Regions from separate parts of the Kistimonas ophiarachnellae genome, predicted to be linked through region 3. Evidence: predicted binding sites of a transcription regulator. Region 3 holds the regulator's gene; each other region holds the start of a gene.
What was found. The regulator FNR, encoded in region 3, switches genes on or off when oxygen is low (the NO sensors DNR and NnrR bind a similar motif). The targets are predictions, from matches to a motif close to TTGATNTANATCAA.
Positions count from the first base shown of each region.

Region 1: a site for FNR is predicted at 3,856-3,869, ahead of AC27K1_RS05470 (YfcC family protein). Genes of this name have one in related genera too.
Region 2: a site for FNR is predicted at 2,323-2,336, ahead of AC27K1_RS10470 (ribonucleoside triphosphate reductase). Genes of this name have one in related genera too.

Region 1 is NZ_BAAJPA010000003.1:321,759-329,049, forward strand. It holds gene AC27K1_RS05450 (glutathione S-transferase family protein) at 1-4, shown strand, start outside; gene AC27K1_RS05455 (ribbon-helix-helix protein, CopG family) at 205-453, shown strand; gene AC27K1_RS05460 (hydantoinase/carbamoylase family amidase) at 487-1,716, opposite strand; gene AC27K1_RS05465 (YfcC family protein) at 2,247-3,686, shown strand; gene AC27K1_RS05470 (YfcC family protein) at 3,943-5,367, shown strand; gene allB (allantoinase AllB) at 5,437-6,816, shown strand; gene allB (allantoinase AllB) at 6,900-7,291, shown strand, end outside.
Region 2 is NZ_BAAJPA010000007.1:74,633-81,923, forward strand. It holds gene nrdD (anaerobic ribonucleoside-triphosphate reductase) at 1-146, opposite strand, end outside; gene AC27K1_RS10470 (ribonucleoside triphosphate reductase) at 190-2,229, opposite strand; gene mazG (nucleoside triphosphate pyrophosphohydrolase) at 2,437-3,258, opposite strand; gene relA (GTP diphosphokinase) at 3,259-5,502, opposite strand; gene rlmD (23S rRNA (uracil(1939)-C(5))-methyltransferase RlmD) at 5,589-6,914, opposite strand; gene cysM (cysteine synthase CysM) at 6,981-7,291, opposite strand, start outside.
Region 3 is NZ_BAAJPA010000019.1:63,234-70,524, forward strand. It holds gene AC27K1_RS19545 (Yip1 family protein) at 1-372, opposite strand, end outside; gene AC27K1_RS19550 (glucosaminidase domain-containing protein) at 565-1,398, shown strand; gene AC27K1_RS19555 (DUF547 domain-containing protein) at 1,440-2,252, shown strand; gene ttcA (tRNA 2-thiocytidine(32) synthetase TtcA) at 2,291-3,223, opposite strand; gene AC27K1_RS19565 (TraR/DksA family transcriptional regulator) at 3,587-3,913, shown strand; gene AC27K1_RS19570 (hypothetical protein) at 3,931-4,431, opposite strand; gene AC27K1_RS19575 (adenine phosphoribosyltransferase) at 4,498-5,031, opposite strand; gene fnr (fumarate/nitrate reduction transcriptional regulator Fnr) at 5,053-5,811, opposite strand; gene hemN (oxygen-independent coproporphyrinogen III oxidase) at 5,989-7,291, opposite strand, start outside.

The DNA.
Region 1 (7,291 bases), on a different contig from region 3:
TTGATGCTGTGTAAAATCTGACGTTTGTCAGTGTCCCGATAATGTGAATTGCCCGTGCCGTCTGCACGGGTTTTTTTGTTGTGGATAAGTCGGGTGGATGGTTAAACCAACGTCGTAGTTAGTCATACTGACAATGGGGTTATGCATTCCCCTTTCATACCGTGATATCAATGGGGCTTAAACCCATTCACGGAGAATAACGACATGGCAGTAATCACGATTAACGCGAACCAGAAATTCATCGACCAGGTCAGCGCGCTGGCTAAAGAGGAAGGTGTCAGCAAAAGCGAACTGCTGCGCATGGCCCTGGAGTGCTACAAGCTGCAGCAGCAGAAGCGACGCCTGCAGGTCCGTTTCAGCCGCGAGGCGTCCGCCATCGCCAAAATGAAAAAGAATGCGGCAAAAGTCGAAGCGGTCAACAATGGCGGGGAAGAATCACGGACCAGCCATTAACCGCTTTTTCCTGACGAATGGCTGGCCTGTGGATTATTGTCCTGCAGCAATGATGCGCGCGGCTGCCGTGGCCAGTACCTGGCAACCTGCGACCAGATCTTCCGGCTTGGTGTCCTCGGCAAAGTTGTGACTGATGCCATCAATACTGGGCACAAACAACATGGCGCTGGGCATAACCAGCCCGAACATGTTGGCATCGTGCAGGGCGGCACTTGGCAGTTTCATCCAGAGTTGTCCAATGTGTTGTTCTGCTGCCTGAGCTAACTGTTCCTGCATAGCCTCGTTCATCAGCACAGGCTCCGTTTCCGGCTGTCGTTCGACATGAATGTCTACGCCGAGTTCGGGGGCCATTTGTGACGCCAGATCCCTTACCGCCGTTTCCATGGATACCAGTAAATCCCTGCAGGTATCCCGGTATTGCAGCCGCATAAAGGCTTTGCCGGGAATCACGCTGGCAGAGCTGGGGTAGAACTGCACCCGGCCGATCGTCCATACGGTGAATTCTGCCGCCATGGCAGCCAGCATGGTGTCCATCTGATTAGCAAAACGAAACAGGGCCTTACCGGCATCCCGACGTCTGTCCATGGGCGTACTGCCGGCGTGGTTTGCTTCTCCATGAAACGTGATGTCCAGGGTTCGGCAGCCGACAATGCCAGTCACAACACCGACCTGTTTCCCGGCCAATTCGAGCCGTGGGCCCTGCTCAATGTGGGCTTCCAGATAGCCGATGTAACGTGTCGGATCATATTGGTCTGGCTGGCCATTCAGACCAGCATCAGCCAGCGCCTGTGATAAGGGATGGCCGTCATTGCGTGTGGCAGTTGAGAGTACGGCCTGATCAAGCTGGCCAAGAAAACCCTGACTGCCCAGGAAACCATGATAGGTGTGCTCTTCGTCCGCCCAGGACGCGATATCCAGCGCCAGGTGCCGGGTTTCCGGGCATTCATCAAGCGCCCTGGCCGCTTCCAGGGCGGCGATCACACCATAGGCGCCGTCCAGCCAGCCACCTTCCGGCTGGGTATCGGTGTGAGATCCCATCAACAGGGCCCGCCCCGGTTTACGGGAATAGCCGATGACATTGCCGACACCATCAATCTTCGACGTCAGGCCTGCCTCGGCCATCCGCCCCTGCAGCCAGCGACGGGACGCCATGTCTTCGTCAGAGAAGGCTTGCCTGACCACGCCATTCCCTTGTCTGCCGAACTGACGCAGGGCCTGAAGATCGTCCAGGAAACGCCCGGGATTGATTGTCGGTACTGCCATGATGATGGTCTTCCTGTCCGCCCTGAAGCGGTTTGAGCGGTTAATGGTCTGTTTCGGTCTGTTGTTGGCAATTGCGGCATTAAAAGTGGCTTACCAGAGTGCCTTTAGCAATTGCTAACAATAATCATGGTCTGCTTAACACACTGTTTTTAGCGGCTTTGTGGAAGTGTGCGTGCTTTTTATATTGTTCCATCGGTAGATTCTGGCAAGAAACAAGGTGTAAGTTTCTTGATCTGTCTCATGGTTTGCTGCCGACTTGCTTATCAGAATGCTAACAAAATATAAAATAGTTGTTAGCAGGTTTGGGCGCGTGTTGCAGAACATGAAGGGCTGTATGTCTTCCTGTGCCACTGACCGGCCGAATCAGGCAATGCTGGATTTGTGACTGCGGTGCGCTGAGGTCATGGGCACGTAATGGGGACATGCCTGACATGGGTTTCGCAGGATACCGGAAGCGGAAAGGAAACCTCAGACAACTGCCGGGAAGGGTAGCGGTATCTAACCAAAACTAGCCGTAGACGGAGATAGCCATGACGATTATTTCGTCCACCGTTCCTGCTCAGAAAACGACCTCGCCTAACAAAAAGCGTTTCGAATTCCCGGATATTTACGTCATTTTGTTCAGTTTTATTGTCCTGGTGGCCTTTCTTACCTGGATTGTCCCTGCCGGTACCTATGAACGACAAGTGTTGCCGAATGGCCGGGAATCAGTTGTACCCGGTTCTTACCAGGTTATGGAGCAGACACCGGTCGGTATCATGGATGTGGTGACCGCCATTCCCGTGGGTTTACGAGAAGCGTCCAGCGTCGTGTTTCTGACCCTGCTGGTGGGTGGCGCTGTGGGCGTCATCCGTAAAACCGGTGTGATCAATATGGGCATCAATGCCATGATGCGGGTGCTGGGTCGGCGAACAGAATTACTGATACCGGTACTGATGGGTATTTTCTCCCTGATTGCCGCCTTCATCGGCACGCCGGAACTGGGCATCGCTTATCTGCCCATTGTCCTGCCACTGATGTTGAAACTGGGTTACGACACCATGACAGCCACAGGACTGGTGTTGTGCGCCACCACACTCGGGTTTGCTTTCGGCATTACTCCGCCCGCCACCGTCGGCATTGGTCATATGCTGTCGGATTTACCGATGTTCTCCGGTGCCTGGTACCGGGCGATTTTCTATTTCCTGATTCAATGCATGTGTGCCTGGTACATCATGCGTTATGCCGCCCGGGTTAAGGCGAACCCCGCCTCTGGCAGCAATTTTGAGGTGGATCAGGAACTGCGCCAGTCCATGACAACGGACGACAGTGAAGAGACATTTACATCCCGTCAGCGTTTCGCCGGCATTGCCACTTTGATCATGTTTGTGGGTGTCATCGCTTCCATCCTGAAGTTTGCCCTGGGCTTTGATGAGATCTCGGGTCTGTTCGTGGCGATGGCCGTCATGACCTCATTGCTGGTGGGTTTTTCGCCCAACAAAATCTGCGCGAATTTTAATGAAGCGTTCCGGGAAATCCTGGTAGGCGCGATGATCTGCGGTATTGCCCGCGGCGTTTCAGTGATTCTGGAAGCCGGGAACATCATGGATACCATTGTCTTCTATCTGGCGGAACTGGTGGGGAATCTGCCACAGGCATTTACGGCTGTTGGCATATTGTTTGTCCAGACGACATTTAACTTTCTGGTGCCTTCAGGCAGTGGTCAGTCATTGATTACCCTGCCGATCCTGATTCCACTGGCTGACCTGGTCGGACTGACCCGGCAGGTGGTAGTGCTTGCAACCCATTGGGGTGATGGCATCACCAATATCCTGTTCCCGACGTCGGGTTATTTCGTTGCCATCCTTGTGATTGGTCGCGTGAGTCTGGCGAAATGGCTCAAATTCTATTTCCCGTTATTCCTCGCGATTCTCGCTACCGCTGCGATGGGTCTGGTGATTGCCCAGATGATTGAGCTCGGTCCCTTCTGATATTTTTCGGTATACGGGTTTCCGGTCCTGTGAAACCCGTAACGTCCTGAATAGCGTTGATTTTCACTTCCATTGTCGTTTTTACACGCCATCAGATGCCTGCCGCTTTCTGCGCTGACAACCGATTGCCGATGTTTTTCATTACCCCAAATGGTATCCGTCGTTTTGTTTGATCTATCTCAAGGTTAAGAACGGCATCCGGCGTATATTTGCTAACAATTATAAAATTTATTGTTAGCAATACGAGGGGCGTACCATGTCTGAGTTGAAATCCAGGAAATCCTTCAAAATGCCGGACATCTACATTGTCCTGGCAATCTTCATCCTTGTGATGGCGGCACTGACCTACATTATCCCTGCCGGTATGTATGAGCGGGAAACCGTTCAGACGGCCCATGGCGTTAAGGAGTTTGTGGTGGCGGACTCCTATCACCGGGTCGAGCAGAGCCCGGTCAGCTTCATGGACCTGGTGACGGCTGTACCGGACGGGCTTAAGCGGGCTGCCTCCATTGTCTTCCTGACCTTCATGGTGGGCGGCGGCATGGGCCTGATCAAGCGTGCCGGACTGATCGACCTGGGCGTCCACAAGCTGGCAGACAGCGTGGGTGACAAGGCGATTATGATCATCCCGATTCTTATGCTGCTGTTTAGTATTCTGGGGGCGTTTATCGGGGTACCGGAACTCTCGCTGGCTTATCTGCCGATATTGCTGCCACTGTTTTACCGGCTGGGTTATGACGGCATGACCGCCATGGCGGTTTCCCTGCTGGGTCCCTGCATGGGCTTTACCTATGGTTTGACCATTCCCGGCTCTGTCGGCGTCGGACAGCAGATTGCCCAGCTGGAGATATTCTCCGGTTCCGGTTTCCGGGCGCTGGTGCTGCTGATCGTGATCGTGGTGGCTGTGCTCTACACCATGCGTTACGCCATGAAAGTTAAAACAAACCCGCACCTGAGTCTGACCCGGGACTCCGATACCGTCATGCGCCAGAAGCTGGCAGAGATGGAACCGGAAGGTGAAATAAACGCGACACGTCGTCAGGTTCTGGCCGGTTACGCCTGTTTCATCATGTTCCCGGCAGCCATCGCCGCCATCCTGATCAATAACCTGGGCTTTGAGGCGATTGGTGGCCTGTTCCTGTTCATTGGTCTGGCAGCGGCAGCGATTGCCGGCAAAGGTCCCCAGCAGATCTGTGATGATCTGAATGCCAGTATGCGCGACATGATGGTCGCCGCCTTGCTGTGTGGTGTGGCCAGCGCCATTGCGGTGGTGATGGACCGTGGCGTGATCACCGACACACTGGTGTACTACCTCGAATATGTCCTGCGCAATACACCACCGGCGTTGTCTGCTGTGGGCGTGTTCTGGACCCAGTCCCTGTTCAACTTCCTGGTGCCCGGTGCGACCGCGCTGACCGTTCTCACCATGCCGGTGTTGTCACCGCTCGCATCATTGCTGGATATCCCACAACAGGTGATTGTTTCCGCCAACGCCTGGGGTGGTCAGCTGACTGATATCTTCTTCCCGACTTCCGGCTTCTTCGTCGCCACCCTGGTCCTGGCCAAGGTGGAATACGCGAAATGGATCCGCTTCTACTTCCCGCTGATGATAGTGCTCGGGATTATCTCCAGCCTTGCACTGGTGTTGCAGCAGAGCCTGGGTATTGGGCTCGGCCTCTGATGTCTTGTGGATAACCGGCGTCGTACCGATGCCGGTTGTGAACACGGTTGCTGTGGGGGGAATCCTGTTATGTCTTTGCACACAGAGTTAATGGACGTTGCCATTACCGGCGGCACCCTGGTGCTGGAGTCCGGCTGCATAGAAGGCAATATTTCGATCAAAAATGGGCGTATTGCCGCGATTACGGCGACAGATGTTGTCTTACCGGCCAATGAAACCATTGATGCCAGAAACCTGATGGTGTTTCCCGGTGTCGTCGATCCCCATGTGCATTTCAAGGAACCCGGGCCCGGGCATATTCGCGAAGATTTCCACAGCGGAACCTGTCAGGCAGCCGCCGGTGGTGTCACGACAACAGTGGAAATGCCACTGAGTATTCCGTTAGTAACGACACGTGACGCTTTTTTATTGAAGCACGAGACTGCAAACAGCAAGGTCGTCACAGATTACGCGCTCTGGGGATTGTTACCCGCAGATGATCTGGATCGGATTGAAGAGCTGGTGGATATCGGTTGTGTGGCATTCAAGACGTTTTTATCCACAGATCCCGATGCGCCAAAACTGACCGACTACAAGCTGCTCGAAGCCATGAAAGTGATGAAACGTTTCAACCGCTTCATCGGCTTTCATGCCGAAAACCCGGACATCATCGATTCCACGGCGGAAGCCATGGAAAAAGCGGGTATCAATGGTGGGCTGGCGCACCTGCAGTCCCGTCCCGATATCGCCGAGGTCGAAGCGATATCGCGGATTGCCCTGTTCGCAGAAGAAACCGGCTGCGATGTACATATCTGCCATCTCTCCAGTGGCCGTGCCCGGGACGTGATTCGTCATGCCCGCTCCCGGGGCGTCAGCATGACCGTGGAAACCCTGCCCAGTTACCTGGTACTGGACGACAGTGACCTGGATCGCTGGGGTGTCTTTGCCAAATGCAATCCACCCATTCGCAGCAGGGAAAACCAGGCGATTCTCTGGGATATGTTGATCAAGGGTGAGATCAACATGCTCGGTTCGGATCATTGCCCTTATACCGACGACGACCGTCTGAAACATAACGACGATATCTGGGCTGTGCCGCCGGGATTACCGGGTATAGAGCTGATGTTGCCGCTGATGCTGGATGCCGGTTTGAACCAGCGGGGCCTTCGCCCGGAAAGGGTGGCGCGTTTAATGAGTGGCGCCCCGGCGCGTCGGTTTGGACTGGGACACCGCAAGGGATCGCTACAGGTTGGGTTGGATGCCGATATCGTGCTGGCTGACCCGGATCATGTCTGGACGTATGACGGCACACGTTCTGTGGGCAAGCAGAAGAGTGCACTCACTCCCTGGGAAGGACGGGAAATCCGGGGGCAGGTGGTCCGTACGCTGGTTCGGGGAAGTACCGTATTTTGCGACGGTGAGGTAACGGCAGAGCCCGGTTCGGGCCAGTTGATTAAGCCTGTGTTCTGACAGGGCTTACATAACAACCGTAAAAGAAGGACAGGGTGGTCTTGGTCTGCGCTGTCCGTAGAAGACAGTGATAGGAATTCGTTATGAGTCAGCAGGTAGACACAGTTATCAGGAATGGTCGGCTGGTATTGGAAACCGGTGTCGTCAATGGGGCGATAGCCCTGCAGGACGGCAAAATTGTTGCCATCACAACCAATGAATCAGCGCCAGACGCCCGTCGGGAAATAGATGCGACCGGGTTGGTGGTGATGCCGGGGATGGTAGATCCGCACGCCCATATCTGGGAACCGACCCATTATCCGGAACGGGAAGATTATCTCACTGGTACGCAGGCAGCAGCGGCAGGTGGGATTACCACGCTCATTGAAATGCCGCTGTCTGTTCCGCCGGTGACGAATCGGGAAGCCTTTGAATATAAGCGTGAAATTGTTGAAAAGAAGACAGTGGTTGATGTGGCGTTCTGGGGAGCGCTGAC
Region 2 (7,291 bases), on a different contig from region 3:
TCCCGAAAGTGCAGACGCTCCTGCTGCTCCTGTTGTTTACCGGGATTAAACGCTGAGACAGGTCGGTGGTAGCCCATAACCCGGGTCCAGATTTCACAGCGTTGACGCTCATGTTCTTCCAGTTTCACAGTTTCATTTGTTTTCATAATTTCTTTCCTGCTATAGATCTTCTGTACCCGTGTGATCGGCTTAACTCACGAGCTGTAACCTTGCCTGTTTTGCCGCAAGCCGCTCTTCATCACAGCGTGGGCAAAACTCGTGCTCACCCGCAAGGTAACCATGGGTTGGGCAAATGGAGAACGTCGGTGTCACCGTGATATAGGGCAGCCTGAAATGTGTCAGTGTTCGACGCACCAACTTCTTGCAGGCAGCAACAGAAGATACCTGTTCTCCCATATACAGATGCAGCACCGTGCCACCGGTATATTTGCATTGCAGGTCGTCCTGCATCTCGAGAGCATGGAACGGATCATCGGTATACCCCACCGGCAATTGCGATGAGTTCGTGTAATAGGGCCGTTCGATCGTCCCTGCCTGGAAAATATCCGGATAACGTTTTCGATCTTCCCTGGCAAAGCGATAAGTCGTCCCTTCCGCAGGCGTTGCCTCAAGGTTATAGAGGTGGCCTGTCTCTTCCTGAAAATCCTGCATCTGCGCACGGATATGATCCAGGAATGCCTGCGCAAATGCCTGCCCTTCTTCTGTCGTAAGATCATGGGCATCATCCGAATAGTTCCGGATCATCTCGTTAATGCCATTAACCCCGATCGTGGCAAAATGGTTGCGCAATGTGCCAAGGTAACGCTTGGTATACGGGAAGAGACCGCTATTCATATAGTGCTGGATGACTTTCCGCTTCACTTCCAGACTGTCTTTTGCCAAACGCATCAGTTCATCTGTACGACGATACAAGTCTTCCCGGTTCCCTTTAGCCAGATAGCCCAGTCTGGCGCAATTAAGCGTAACGACACCAATGGAACCGGTCTGTTCTGCCGAACCAAACAGGCCATTACCTCGCTTAAGCAACTCCCGTAAATCCAGCTGTAACCGGCAGCACATGGAGCGCACCATATTTGGCGTCAGTTCGGAATTCAGGAAGTTCTGGAAATAAGGCAGCCCGTATTTTGCTGTCATACCGAACAACAGATCGGCATTTTCGCAATCCCAGTCAAAATCCGGCGTGATGTTGTAGGTAGGGATAGGAAACGTGAAAACCCGCCCCATCGCATCCCCAGCCATCATTACCTCGATATAGGCGCGGTTGATCATGGCCATTTCAGGCTGGAGTTCGCCATAGCTGAATGGCATCTCTTCACCGGCAATGATGGGGATCTGCTCTTTAAGATCATCCGGACAAACCCAGTCAAACGTCACATTGGTAAACGGCGTCTGGGTACCCCAGCGAGAGGGTACGTTCAGATTGTAAATAAACTCCTGAATGCACTGTTTTACGTCTGCATAGGCAAGATTATCTTTGCGCACAAACGGCGCAAGATAGGTATCAAAAGAACTGAAAGCCTGGGCGCCTGCCCACTCGTTTTGCAGGGTACCCAGGAAATTCACCATCTGACCGACGGCACTGGACAGGTGTTTGGGTGGCGCAGATTCTATCTTGCCGGGTACTCCATTGAACCCTTCATGAAGCAGCGTTCTCAGCGACCAGCCGGCGCAGTAACCGGACAACATGTCCAGATCATGGATGTGAAGATCGCCCTGCCGATGCGCATCACCAATCGCAGCATCATAGACATGGTTCAACCAGTAATTGGCCGTGACCTTACCGGAAACATTCAGAATCATCCCCCCCAGCGAATACCCCTGGTTGGCATTGGCGCGTACCCGCCAGTCCAGTTTCTCCAGATATTCGTCCACGGAGGCTTCCACATCCAGAAGGGTTTTCCGCGTATCACGCAGATTCTTGTGACGTTCCCGGTAAAGAATGTAAGCCTTGGCAGTATCAAAGTAGCCACTGGCAGCCAGGCACTGCTCTACCATATCCTGGATCTGTTCAACGTCAGGTGCCTTGTTGCCCCAGAAACGGTAACTGACCAGCCGTAAGACTTTCTCTGTTAATACCCGGGCTTCATCCTGATCATATTCACCCGTTACCTGACCCGCATGGAGAATGGCACGGAACACCTTGTCATTATCAAACGACACACGCTGCCCATCGCGCTTGATAATCATGGCCGGAATTTCACAATTACTGTCAGACGTTGCCAGAACCATTTCGCTTCACTTATATATTGTTATTACTGGATAGCAAAAGCACTATATGTTGTGCTTAAGGTTCGCAGTGTATACGATCGACGAGGGGATATTTTGACGAAAATCAACGCTCAGCGAGCTGAATCAGACACCATGAAAAACCATGGCATCTGCCGGGAAAAAGTTTTTATAAGGCAGTAGTTTTAGAAAAGTTAAGGTTCAGGGTATTTATAAACCGGATGCTTTGGCGTCATCCCATAGCGCATCCAGCTCTTCCAGAGAGCAATCCTGTAAGCTTTTATCCTGCTCCTGAAGGCGTTGTTCTATATACGAAAATCGACGTCTGAATTTGTGGTTACAGCCCAACAGGGATTGTTCGGCGTCCGCCCCAACATGCCGCGCCAGGTTGACGCAGCTGAACAGCAAGTCGCCAGTTTCATCACGTACGGACGCACTATTATTGCTGCGCCAGGCCTGCTCAAGCTCATCAATTTCTTCACGCAGCTTGTCAAATACCGGGCCGGAATCAGACCAGTCAAATCCCTGCCCAGCTGCTTTAGCCTGAATGGCCTGCGCACTTTTCAGGGCCGGAAGTGATGCAGGCAAATCATCCAGCAAACCCGATGGTTTCTTGCCGGATGATGCCTGCTTTTCAGCCTGCTTGATTTCCTGCCAACGTCGCTTGACATCCGCTTCGTCGACCAACTCACCATCAGATCGGCTAGAAGCCAGCGTACCGTCAGGAAACACATGCGGATGGCGACGAATTAATTTTTCAACCAATCTGTTAAGCACCGAAGAAAAATCAAACAACGATTGCTCTTCAGCCATCCTGGCGTGATAGACCACCTGGAACAGCAGATCCCCCAGCTCTTCTTCAAGATGGGGATAATCTTCACTGGCAATCGCATCCGCCACCTCGTGGGCTTCTTCCACGGTATAGGGGGCAATGCTGGCGAAATCCTGCCGGATATCCCAGGGACAACCCGCCTCCGGATCACGGAGCCGGGCCATCAGATTCAGAAGATCTTCCAGGGTGTACCGGGTCATTTATCGTCCCTTGCGGTGCCTGCGTGCCTCAATGACATTGGACAGCTGACTGATTTTGGCCAATATACGACCAAGGTCATCCAGTGTCGCAATCTCGATGGTCAACAGCATAGTGGCAATATTGTCTTCCTTCGACGTATGCGTGTTCAGGTCAAGCACGTTGACCTTCTCATTGGCCAGCACCACGGTGACATCTCGCAGCAGACCAGAACGGTCATAGGCCACGATCTGAATTTCAACCGGATACGTCTGCTCCTTGCCATCACCCCAGTTCACTTCAATGAGACGATCCGATTCCTGCTCCTGGAGCTGTAACGCATTGGCGCAGTCGGACCGGTGAATAGTGACACCGCGCCCCAAAGTAATATAACCAATGATCGGATCCCCTGGCAGCGGATGACAGCAACCCGCCATCTGCGTCAGCAGGTTGCCGACACCGTGAATGGTAATATCGCCGTCGTTGCGAGTGGATTTTGGCCGGGTCCGCAACTCAAAGACCGATTCTTCTTCCGGCTCCACCTGCCGCTGTGCGGCATTCACCACCTGCATGGTGCGCACATCACCGGCGCCGCAAGCGGCAAACAGATCATCCTCGGCGTTGAAATTCATGGCTTCCGCCAACGCACGGAAGTCCACGCCCTTGATATCCAGACGCTTGAGTTCGGCCTCAATAAAGTGACGGCCCGCTTCAATGTTGGAATCCCGATTCTGTTTGCGGAACCAGTTGACGATCTTGGCGCGGGCACGGCTGGTCTTGACGTAACCCAGATTTTGGTTAAGCCAGTCACGGCTTGGCACGGCATTGGACGCCGTCAGGATTTCTACCTGATCACCGGTATGCAGGGTGTAGTTCAAGGGAACAATCCGGCCGCCCACTTTGGCACCACGGCAGCGATTACCCACTTCTGTGTGAACGCGATAGGCAAAGTCAACCGGGGTGGCGCCCACCGGCAGGTCAACCACATGGCCATCCTTGGTGAAGACATAAACCCGGTCCGGCTCAACGTCCAGCCTCCACTGGTCTGCCAGACCTTCCACACCGTCACCAATCTCTTCCTGCCATTCGAGCACCTGACGCAGCCAGTTGAGTTTTTCCTCATAACTGTCAGCGCTGTTCTTGGTATCGGTCCCCTTGTATTTCCAGTGCGCACAGACACCCAGCTCCGCTTCATCATGCATGGCATGGGTACGGATCTGGACTTCCAGCGTCTTACCCGCTGGCCCTATAACTGCGGTATGCAGGGACTGGTAACCATTCTCCTTGGGAGTGGCAATGTAATCATCGAATTCTTTGGGGATATGGTTCCAGATGGAATGCACGACACCCAGCGCTGCGTAACAATCACGCACCTCATGCACAAGAATACGCAGGGCACGAATATCATAGAGATCCCGGAATTCCAGCCCCTTGCGACGCATCTTCCGCCAGATGCTGTAGATATGCTTGACCCGGCCGTTGACATCCGCCTCGATACCGCTGGCTTTCAACTCGCTCTGCAGGTGTTCAATGGCATCATGGATATACTGCTCACGATCCAGCCGCTTTTCGTCCAGCAGCTTGGCGATTTTCTTGTAGTCCTGGGGCTTGAGATAGCGGAATGCGAGGTCTTCCAGCTCCCACTTGATGTAACCGATTCCCAGGCGGTGGGCCAGTGGCGCATAAATCTCGAAGACTTCCCGGGCCACCCGCTGACGCCGCTCCCGATCCGCATTCTTGACTGCCCGAATCGCACAGGTCCGCTCCGCCAGCTTGATCAGGGCAACGCGAACATCATCCACAATAGAGACCAGCATCTTCCGGACTTTTTCCAGCTGATCCTGCTGCTGCCCCAGCACCTGGGCCCGGGCCGGATTCTGGATAGCACTGATAACCGCCATGCCCAGAACGCCTTTGATCAAACGGGCGACTTCACTCCCGAAACGCTCGCGGACATCACTGAGCGCCAGCTTGTGCTCCCTCACCGAGCGATACAGCAGCGCCGCGATCAGCGAGGCCTGATCCAGTTTCAGTTCAGCAAGGATATCCGTCATCTCCATGCCGATCTTCAGCGTGCTGCTGCCGCTCATCTGCGACCAGCTGCTGGGCTTGCCCGGATTGACCTCTGCCCCCGCCGCCATATCACAGGCTGCCAGCAGCATCTGCTCATCCGCAAGATTCACATCACGCTTCAGTCGTCCGAGCCAGGACTGAAGATCGACACTTCCATCGGAACCCACCGGGTGATCTTCTCGGACCTTAACCATCTACTTGTCATCTCACTTTTTATTAACAGAGGCTGCCTGACGGCAGCCACACAACATCGCATGCTTCGGCATCTCTGTGGATGCTCTTAATCCCGCAGGAATAACGCCATGGTCTCCACATGCACCGTCTGGGGGAACATATCCATGACCGACAAACGGGCCAGACGATAGCCAGACTGTTTCAGAATACCGGCATCCCGCGCCAGGGTGGCCGGATTACAGGACACATACAGCACACGTCCAGGCAACCGATCTACCAGCCTTTCCAGCACTTCCCGGGCACCGGTCCTGGGCGGATCCAGCAAACAGGCGTCATAAGCGGTCTGACTCCATGCCTGATGTGCGATATCTTCACTCAGGTCGGCCCGACTGAAGATGGCATTATTTATACCATTGAGGCTCGCATTATCACGCCCCTTGGCCACCAGCGACTCCACCACCTCCACTCCGACAACCTGACCTGCCCGGCTTGCCAGCGGCAGGGTAAAGTTACCCAATCCACAGAATAGATCCAATACGGTGTCTGTCGGGGAGAGCGCCAACCAGTCAACCGCCTGACTGACCATCTGACGGTTAATAAACGGATTCACCTGAATAAAATCTACCGGCAAAAAACGGAGTTTTAAAGCAAATTCAGGTAACCGGTATGTTAGTGATTCTTGGCCGTCCGGTGAATAGGCACACTCAAGTGGCTGCGGCTCATTGGGCTGATACCAGAGATGGGCGCTGAATTCACGGGCCATCGCCTCCCATCGCGCCTGGTCCTGCGTCGATAGCGGATGAATATGGCGCAGCAGAATGCCCCGGCAGTTATCGCCTGCAGCCAGCTCGATATGGGAAATAGCCCTGGGGTCAGTTGCCGCCTTCAGTGTGGCTTCCAGCGCGGGCAACAGAGCATCAAGCTCAGGCGCCAGCACAGGGCAGGCATCAATCGGAATAATGGTATTGCTACCCATTGCCCGAAAACCCATTAACACCTTGCGGTCCACCCACCTTACGGCCAGTCGGGCACGGTGGCGGTATCCCCAGGCCGGGCTGCGTAACGGGTCAGCCAGAAGATCAGGCTCAAGGCCCGCAAAGCGCTTTAACTGTCCAAGAACGACATCGGTATGCGCGGCAAGCTGACCGTCATGGTCGAGATGCTGGAGGCTACAACCGCCACATGTCCCATACCTGGGACACTCCGGTTGCTGGCGCTGAGGAGATGGCACCAGAATACGATCAATTTCAGCTTCCCACAGCGATGTCTTTTGCTTGACCACCCGTGCAGTGACCGTATCGCCGGGTACCGCCTGGTTAACAAATACAGCTCTCCCCTTATACCTGCCGACACCGCGGCCGTCGTGAGTCAGGGAGTCAATGGAAAGATCGAAGGGAGCAGTCGCTCGCGCGTGACGCGTGCGCGGTTGCATCGGCAGAATTCCTGTCAGTAAAACAAGGGCGTATTGTACGCCTGCTGACAGGAACCGCCAGCGCCTTTACGGGGAACATACACCGGTCGTGTCAGTAAAAACGCCGGTTGACAGGTAACGGTCGCCACGGTCGCAGATGATGGCAACAATGGTCGCTCCAGATACCTCGCGATCCACTTTCAACGCCGCTGCAACAGCCCCACCGGACGATACGCCGCAGAAAATACCTTCTTCCCGGGCCAGTCGACGCATGGTGTCTTCCGCCTCTTTCTGACCAATATCCATGACCTGATCCACTTGAGCAGCGTTGAAGATGCCAGGACGGTAAGCTTCCGGCCAACGACGTATACCGGGGATTGAGGCATTTTCCGCTGGCT
Region 3 (7,291 bases):
CAGACCTGCCAGGAACAGGGGTGTTGTGGTATAGGAGGCAAAGGTGACGCACTGGCTGATGGTGGGAAAGCAATCATAGGTCTGTGCCATCCAGTGAATCGCCCGACCCATAACATAGACGCCGGAGAGCATGGCCAGGTAGGCCAGCAGGGCCATGGAGGCGGCGCTGTCAGGGGTCAGGCGGACAACCTCCTCGCTGCCGGCAAGGGACCATCCGGTCACGGTTGTGCCGAAGTAGGTGCAGATGGCGGGAATCGCCGCCAGCACAACCACGTTGGCCATATAGGTTTTGATGACAGAGGATTTTTCCTCACGGATACTGCGCCATTCCCGGTCAGGATGCGTGAATAATCCCCAAACATGAAGCGCCATGATTCTGCCTCCTTGCCAGTCGATCAGGGAAACCCTGGACTGCTCATGAGCTGGCTTGTCTGTTTTGGTTTTGAGTCAATTGTCAATACTGCTAACAAACAGTAGAACAGGCAAGGCTCCGGATAGCAATAGTCTGCATTGTATGGAAAACTGTTTTATCTCCTTAATATTAATATAAATGCTAGAGGTGCTATGTCGGCGAAGCAGGGATTAGGCAAGATGGCAGCGGTGCTGCTGTTGTTACTGGTATTGAGTGTTTTGCTGGTTAATTCTGTTCTCAATCAGCGGGCGGAAAGTGCTGTGACAAAGGTTGTTGTGGTCAATATGCCAGTGATAGAAAGTGAAATGCCGGATTTTGGCGATATCAAGGATGTGAAAGCAAAAAAGGCTGCATTTTTTGGCTATATGATGCCCATCGTTGAATCCGAAAATGCAAAAATAGCCGCTGATCGTGTTCGTATCAAGCAAATGTCCGGGCAGCCATCGTTGAGCGAAAAGGATAAGGCGTGGTTGGCCGGTATTGCGAAGAAATACCGTCTGAAACCGGCAGAAGGATTCAGCCCGCAATGGTATTCAGCCCTGCTGGATCGTGTCGATACGCTGCCTGTTTCGCTGGCGCTGGCACAGGCTGCCAATGAATCGGCCTGGGGAACATCCCGTTTTGCGCTTGAGGGCAATAATCTTTTTGGTCAGTGGTGTTTCAGCAAGGGCTGTGGGCTGGTGCCTGCACAGCGCAATGAAGGTGCAGATCATGAGGTCAGAAAGTTTGACTCTGTCTCCGGTTCGGTGGCGGCATATCTCCTGAACATCAATACCCATCCTCAGTATTCGGACCTGCGAGCCCTGCGAGCCGAGGCTCGGCGCAATCATCAGGCGGTGACCGGGCTGTATCTGTCCCCGGGGCTTGTGCGTTACTCCCAGCGGGGTGAGGCCTATGTCCATGAGCTGATGGCGATGATTACAGGTAACGGGCTTGAAAAATACGATGTGGCGCTCACGGATCATGACAGTCCGGGGGCTGGCTAAATCAAGAGAATGGTTGAATAAAATAACGGGGAGGGAAGCCCATGCCAAGGTTTTTTCTCACGGGCATCATTATCTGGTGCATGGCAGGTTTCAGTGTTGCGGCACCGAAAAGCGAGTATTGGGCACTCTGGGATCGGAGTAATGAAAATAATAGCGTAAGCGTGTCCCATGTCGAATGGCAGCGCTTGCTGGATGCATACCTGAAAGAGACACCGGAAGTCCGGTTGTTCGATTATGATCGTGTGTCAGCAGGGGATCGCGCCAGCCTTGATCATTACCTGGCCTATCTGGCAGGCATTGATCCCAGGGGATATAGCCGCCGTGAACAAATGGCTTACTGGATTAACCTCTACAATGCGCTAACGGTACGGCTGATACTGGATCATTATCCGGTAAAGTCCATCCGTAAGCTGGGTGAAGGCTTTTTCAGTTTTGGCCCATGGGATGATGATGTCGTCACTGTGGCGGGGCAGCGGTTAACCCTCAACGACATTGAGCACCGCATATTGCGACCGATCTGGAAAGACAGGCGAATCCATTATGCGGTGAACTGTGCCAGCATGGGGTGTCCTGATTTGGAGGCTGCTGCTTATACCGGTGCTAACGTGGATAGGTTGCTGGATAGTGCTGCAAGACGGTTTATCAATCAGGCTAAAGGTGTGAGGTTTGAGGGTGGAAGCCTGTACCTCTCCAAAATTTATGATTGGTACGCAGTCGATTTCGGAAGCCATCAGGAACTGATGTCACACTTGCATCAGTATGCGCATGGGAAAAGCAAAGAACAGCTGGCGGCTTTCAAGGGGCGGGTTCGTTACGATTATGACTGGGATCTGAATGATACTGGTGGCCGTTAATTCAATATAAAAAAGGGGCGCATATGCCCCTTTTTTCATCAGGCCGGTAAATCCATGATGTTCACCGGTTTAATGATTGTATCTTCTGTCTCGCTGTCTTCATCGTTGTCCGCAGTAAACTGAAGCGGGAAAGTTTCCCGGTCAAACGCTGTATCTCCGTCCTCGACCGGCGTGCCCCGAGGTACAAGGTTGCTGAAATCGTAGAGCCTGTTATCTGCCAGGTGAGAGGGCGCGACATTGGTCACTGCCCTGAACATGCTTTCAATCCGGCCCGGGAAGCGTTTATCCCATTCAGTCATCATACCCTTGATAGTCTGGCGCTGGAGATTGGGCTGGGAGCCGCACAGGTTGCAGGGGATGATCGGAAATTCCTTCAGTTCGGCAAACCTGGCTATATCTTTCTCCCGGCAGAACGCCAGCGGACGAATAACAATATGTTTGCCATCATCACTGATCAGTTTGGGAGGCATTGCCTTGAGCTTGCCGCCATAAAACATGTTCAGGAACAAGGTTTCCAGGATGTCTTCCCGGTGGTGTCCCAGGGCGATTTTGGTGGCGCCGAGCTCTGTGGCTGTACGGTAAAGGATGCCCCGGCGCAGGCGAGAGCAGAGTGCACAGGTCGTTTTGCCATCGGGTACCTTGTCCTTGACGATGCTGTAGGTGTCTTCTTCTATGATGCGGTATTCCACGCCGAGGCTGGTCAGGTAGTCCGGCAATACGTGCTCAGGGAAGCCTGGCTGCTTCTGGTCCAGGTTGACCGCGATGACTTCAAACTTGACCGGTGCATATTTCTGCAGATTGAGCAGGATATCGAGCATGGCGTAACTGTCTTTACCGCCAGACAGGCAGCACATGATGCGGTCGCCATCCTCGATCATGTTATAGGCGGCAATAGCCTGACCGGTCAGACGGCGCAGGCGTTTCTGCAGCTTGTTGAAATTGACTTTTTCGCTTCGGGTCTCAATCTGCATACGGTCAGGGTACTTGCTAGTGTCAGTGGACAAACCGTGAAGAACAGAAATACCGTTCTTGTGATCACAGTGATGAAAGTTCGCAGCATTATAAAGACCCGGGCGCAAATAATCAGGTATTCATGACCGCAGGCTCTCGCGGTTAATACATACGTTGCCTTATGGGGAGGGAGGGTTATTGAATGCCTGCCATGGGCGCTTTGACAGGATCGGCTTTGCTAGACTGTTGGGCTGGCTTGATGGGTTGGTTTCTGTGTTGTATCTGCTGTTGAAGGTCATGATTCAGATCAAGCGGAATTATTGGCAGGCTGACTAGAATAGGGTGTTGGGGGAGATGATCATGTTACCTACAGAGGGAGTCGAATGAGCAAATACGAGGAGTTTCGCCAGCGGCTGCAGGCGCGGCAGGATGAGCTGGAGCGGCGTGTCGCCAACATTACCCGCGATGTGACCCGCAAGGCCAGTGCTGACTGGTCGGAGCAGGCCCAGGAACGAGAGAATGACGAGGTGCTGGATGCGTTAGGCAATGAAGCTGTTGCTGAACTACGCCTGATCCAGAAGGCGCTGGAGCGAATCGAGGAGGGTGACTACGAAATCTGTGCCGGGTGTGGTGCTGATATTCCGATGGCACGACTTGAGATCATGCCCTATACGGATCTCTGTGTGAAATGTGCAGAGAATAAGGAGTAGGCCGTCGCTTGATGACGTCAGGCCGCTACCGTTTTACCCAGGATGAGGTGGTTGTAGTTTTCAATAAATGTTTCCGGTAAGTGGCTGTTTTCGCTCTGGTAATGTTCCTGCCAGATGGATGCCAGCAGTTGTGGGTCGCTGGCAGTGGCCGGGTCATCAATGTTTACGTCGGCACTCAGGTAAACCATCCAGGCTATCGCTGTCGCATAGCTGAGGTTGGTGGCCAGTTCCGCGTGTGGGTGTAGCAGAAATTCCCGTTGGCTGGCCAGGCCTCTGACTTTGCTGGCCAGTTCATGTTGATTATAAAGGAAGGTGTCCCAGATTCGGCGGTGGGTTTCCGGACTGATCTGGTAAATGCCAAGCGAGGCATGGTTGGCAAGGTGTAAGTGGGAGCCGAGTCCGGATTCCACCGCTGCGGTGCCCAGTAGCAGGTTTTCTGCCAGCGGTGACCGCATGTCGAGGTGGTCTAGCGTGGGTTGGACGACATACTCCCTGAATTCGTCTGCGCAGATTCCCATGGTCTTCAGGCTTCCCTGCCTTAAGGTTCTATAAACGGGGAATCGGCGGTAACGCCAATAGCTTGATCAATAGCTGCACAGACTGAAGCTGGGTATGCCTTCCGCGTCGAGGCGTTTTGAGCCGCCCAGTTCCGGGAGGTCGATGATAGCGGCTGCCTCAACGGGCTCAGCACCCAGACGGCGACAGAGCCGGGCCGCAGCGCAAAGCGTTCCGCCCGTGGCAATCAGGTCGTCAGCCAGTAGTATGCGATCACCCTTTTTCAGTGCGTCGGTATGGACTTCGAGTGCGGCGGAACCGTACTCAAGCTCATACTCTTCGCGAATCACGTCATAGGGCAGTTTGCCGGGTTTTCTGAAAATGACCAGCGGCAGACCCAGTTTACACGCCAGCGGTGAGCCAACCAGGAAACCACGGGCATCCAGGGCGCCAATATGGGTGATATCCTGACCCCTGTAGCGTTCTGCCAGGGTGTCAATGATCATCTGTGTCCCTTGAGGGGACTGAAACAATGGCGTGATATCGCGAAATGTCACGCCGGGTTCGGGCCAGTTGGGTATGGCCCGAATCAGGGAGTGGAGCAGTTGCTGGTCAAAAACCATCAGGGCCAATCCTGCGGAGGGTTACTGGATGTTGACAATGTCCTGGTGTTCAACAAGTTTGCCACCGGCCAGGGCGCACAGTTCCATGGCGCTGGTGATCTCAATCTCTTTGCCGTTGGCGTTGATCAGGCCGTTTTTCTGGAAACGGGTGAACACGCGGCTGACGGTTTCAACCGCCAGGCCCAGGTAGTTGCCCATTTCGTTGCGGGACATCGACAGGCGGAAAGACTGTGATGAAAAGCCGCGACGACGGAAACGGCTGGCCAGGTTGATCAGGAATGTGGCAATCCGCTCGTCCGCGTTCTTCTTCGACAGCAGCAGTTTCATCTGCTGGTCTTCGCGGATTTTGCGACACATGATGCGCATCAGCTGGCGCCGCAGCTCCGGGTAGTCGTCAGACAGTTTTTCCAGGCGATCAAACGGGATCTCGCAGACCATGGTGGTTTCAATCGCCTGGGCAGACACCGGATAGGCCTCTGTATCGAGACCGCTCAGTCCCACCAGCTCACTGGGCAGGTAAAAGCCCGTGATCTGTTCTTCGCCTTCGTTGGTGGCCGTGTAGGTTTTCAGTGCGCCGGAGCGTACTGCGTAGACACTGTGAAAGGGATCGCCTTCGAGAAACAGGTGCTCGCCTTTTTTCAGCGGACGTCCTCGCTTGATGATCCTGTCGAGTTCATCAATATCTTCAATTTTCAGCGCCAGTGGCAGGCAGAGCTGACTCAGGCTGCAGTCTCTGCAGGCCACATGAGTCACTTGCCGCACATTCAGCTTGGACACCATACAGAAGAACCCCTGTGAACCGGTGGGTGTAAAAGTCGTTGCGGCGGTATTGTAGGGGATTCTCCTGACAAGTTTAAGACTGTGAGGATACGTATCTGAATGTTTCTTGAAAAAAGGCCGGTTTCAGTGTTCGTTGGTACATGAAACCGGGGGGGGGGGGGAGGTTAATGGACTGGTTCAGATGACCCGTGAGAATCGTTGAACTTCCGCCACCTGCTGATAGGCGTCAAACTGCATGCAAATATTACGGATCAGCAGTCTTCCCCGGGGTTCGACAACAATGCCGTTTTTGTCCAGTCGAATGAGGCCGTCTGCCGCCATTGGGGACAGCTTGTTGAGTGCATCGGCAAAGTAGTCCTGGAAACGGATGCCGAACATCGTTTCGATATGACGGAAGTCAAGGTGGAAGTGGCAGATGAGCTGGTTGATAACAGCGCTTCGGATGCGGTCATCTTCATTCATCAGTAAGCCACGACGAATCGCCAGATGGCCGTTGTTGATACGGCTGGTGTACTCTTCCATGTTCGCATGGTTCTGGGCGTAGACATTGCCAATTCGGCTGATGGAGGACACGCCCATGCCAATCAGGTCACACTGGCTATGTGTCGTATATCCCTGGAAGTTCCGGTGCAACGAGCCTTCTTCCTGCGCCAGGGCGAGATCGTCATCTGGCAGGGCAAAGTGATCCATGCCGATGTATACGTATCCGGCGTCCAGTAGCCGGTTGATGGTATTTTCGAGAATGGCCAGTTTTTCCTGCGGATTGGGCAGGTCTTCATTGTTGATGCGCCGCTGAGGCATGAAGCGGTTAGGCATGTGGGCGTAATTGAAGACGGAAAGACGATCCGGGCGGATGTCGATGATTTTGTCGACCGTTTTCATGAAGCTGGCGCAGCTCTGGAAAGGCAGACCATAAATAAGATCAATGTTGATCGATTTAAACGTCAGTGCGCGGGCAGCATCAATGACATCCCGGGTCTCTTCTTCGCTCTGTACCCGGTTGACTGCCTGCTGAACGGTTGGGTCGAAGTCCTGTACGCCGATGCTGATCCGGTTGAACCCCAGCGAGCGCAGGTGGCCGATCACGCTCCAGTCTGCTTCCCTGGGGTCAATTTCAATGGAGTAATCTCCCAGGTCACCGCAGGTCAGGTTGAAATGCTTCGCGGTTTTGTCCATCAGCGCCTGCATTTGGGCCGGGTTCAGGAAGGTGGGGGTGCCGCCGCCCCAGTGGAGTTGTTCCACCGTCTGGTTATGACCCACCAGGGCGGACTGCATTTCAATTTCGTGAAAGAGTGCCTGCAGGTAAGGTTCGGCATGCTCGCGGCGTTTGGTGACGACCTTGTTGCATCCGCAGTAGTAACAGACCTTGGCGCAAAACGGGATATGGAAATAAAGCGACAGTGGGCGCCGGGCGGTGGCGCTGTCGGCGGCGGCTGCATGGTACGCTGCAACGCCGAAGTTATCCGAGAACTGCAATGCG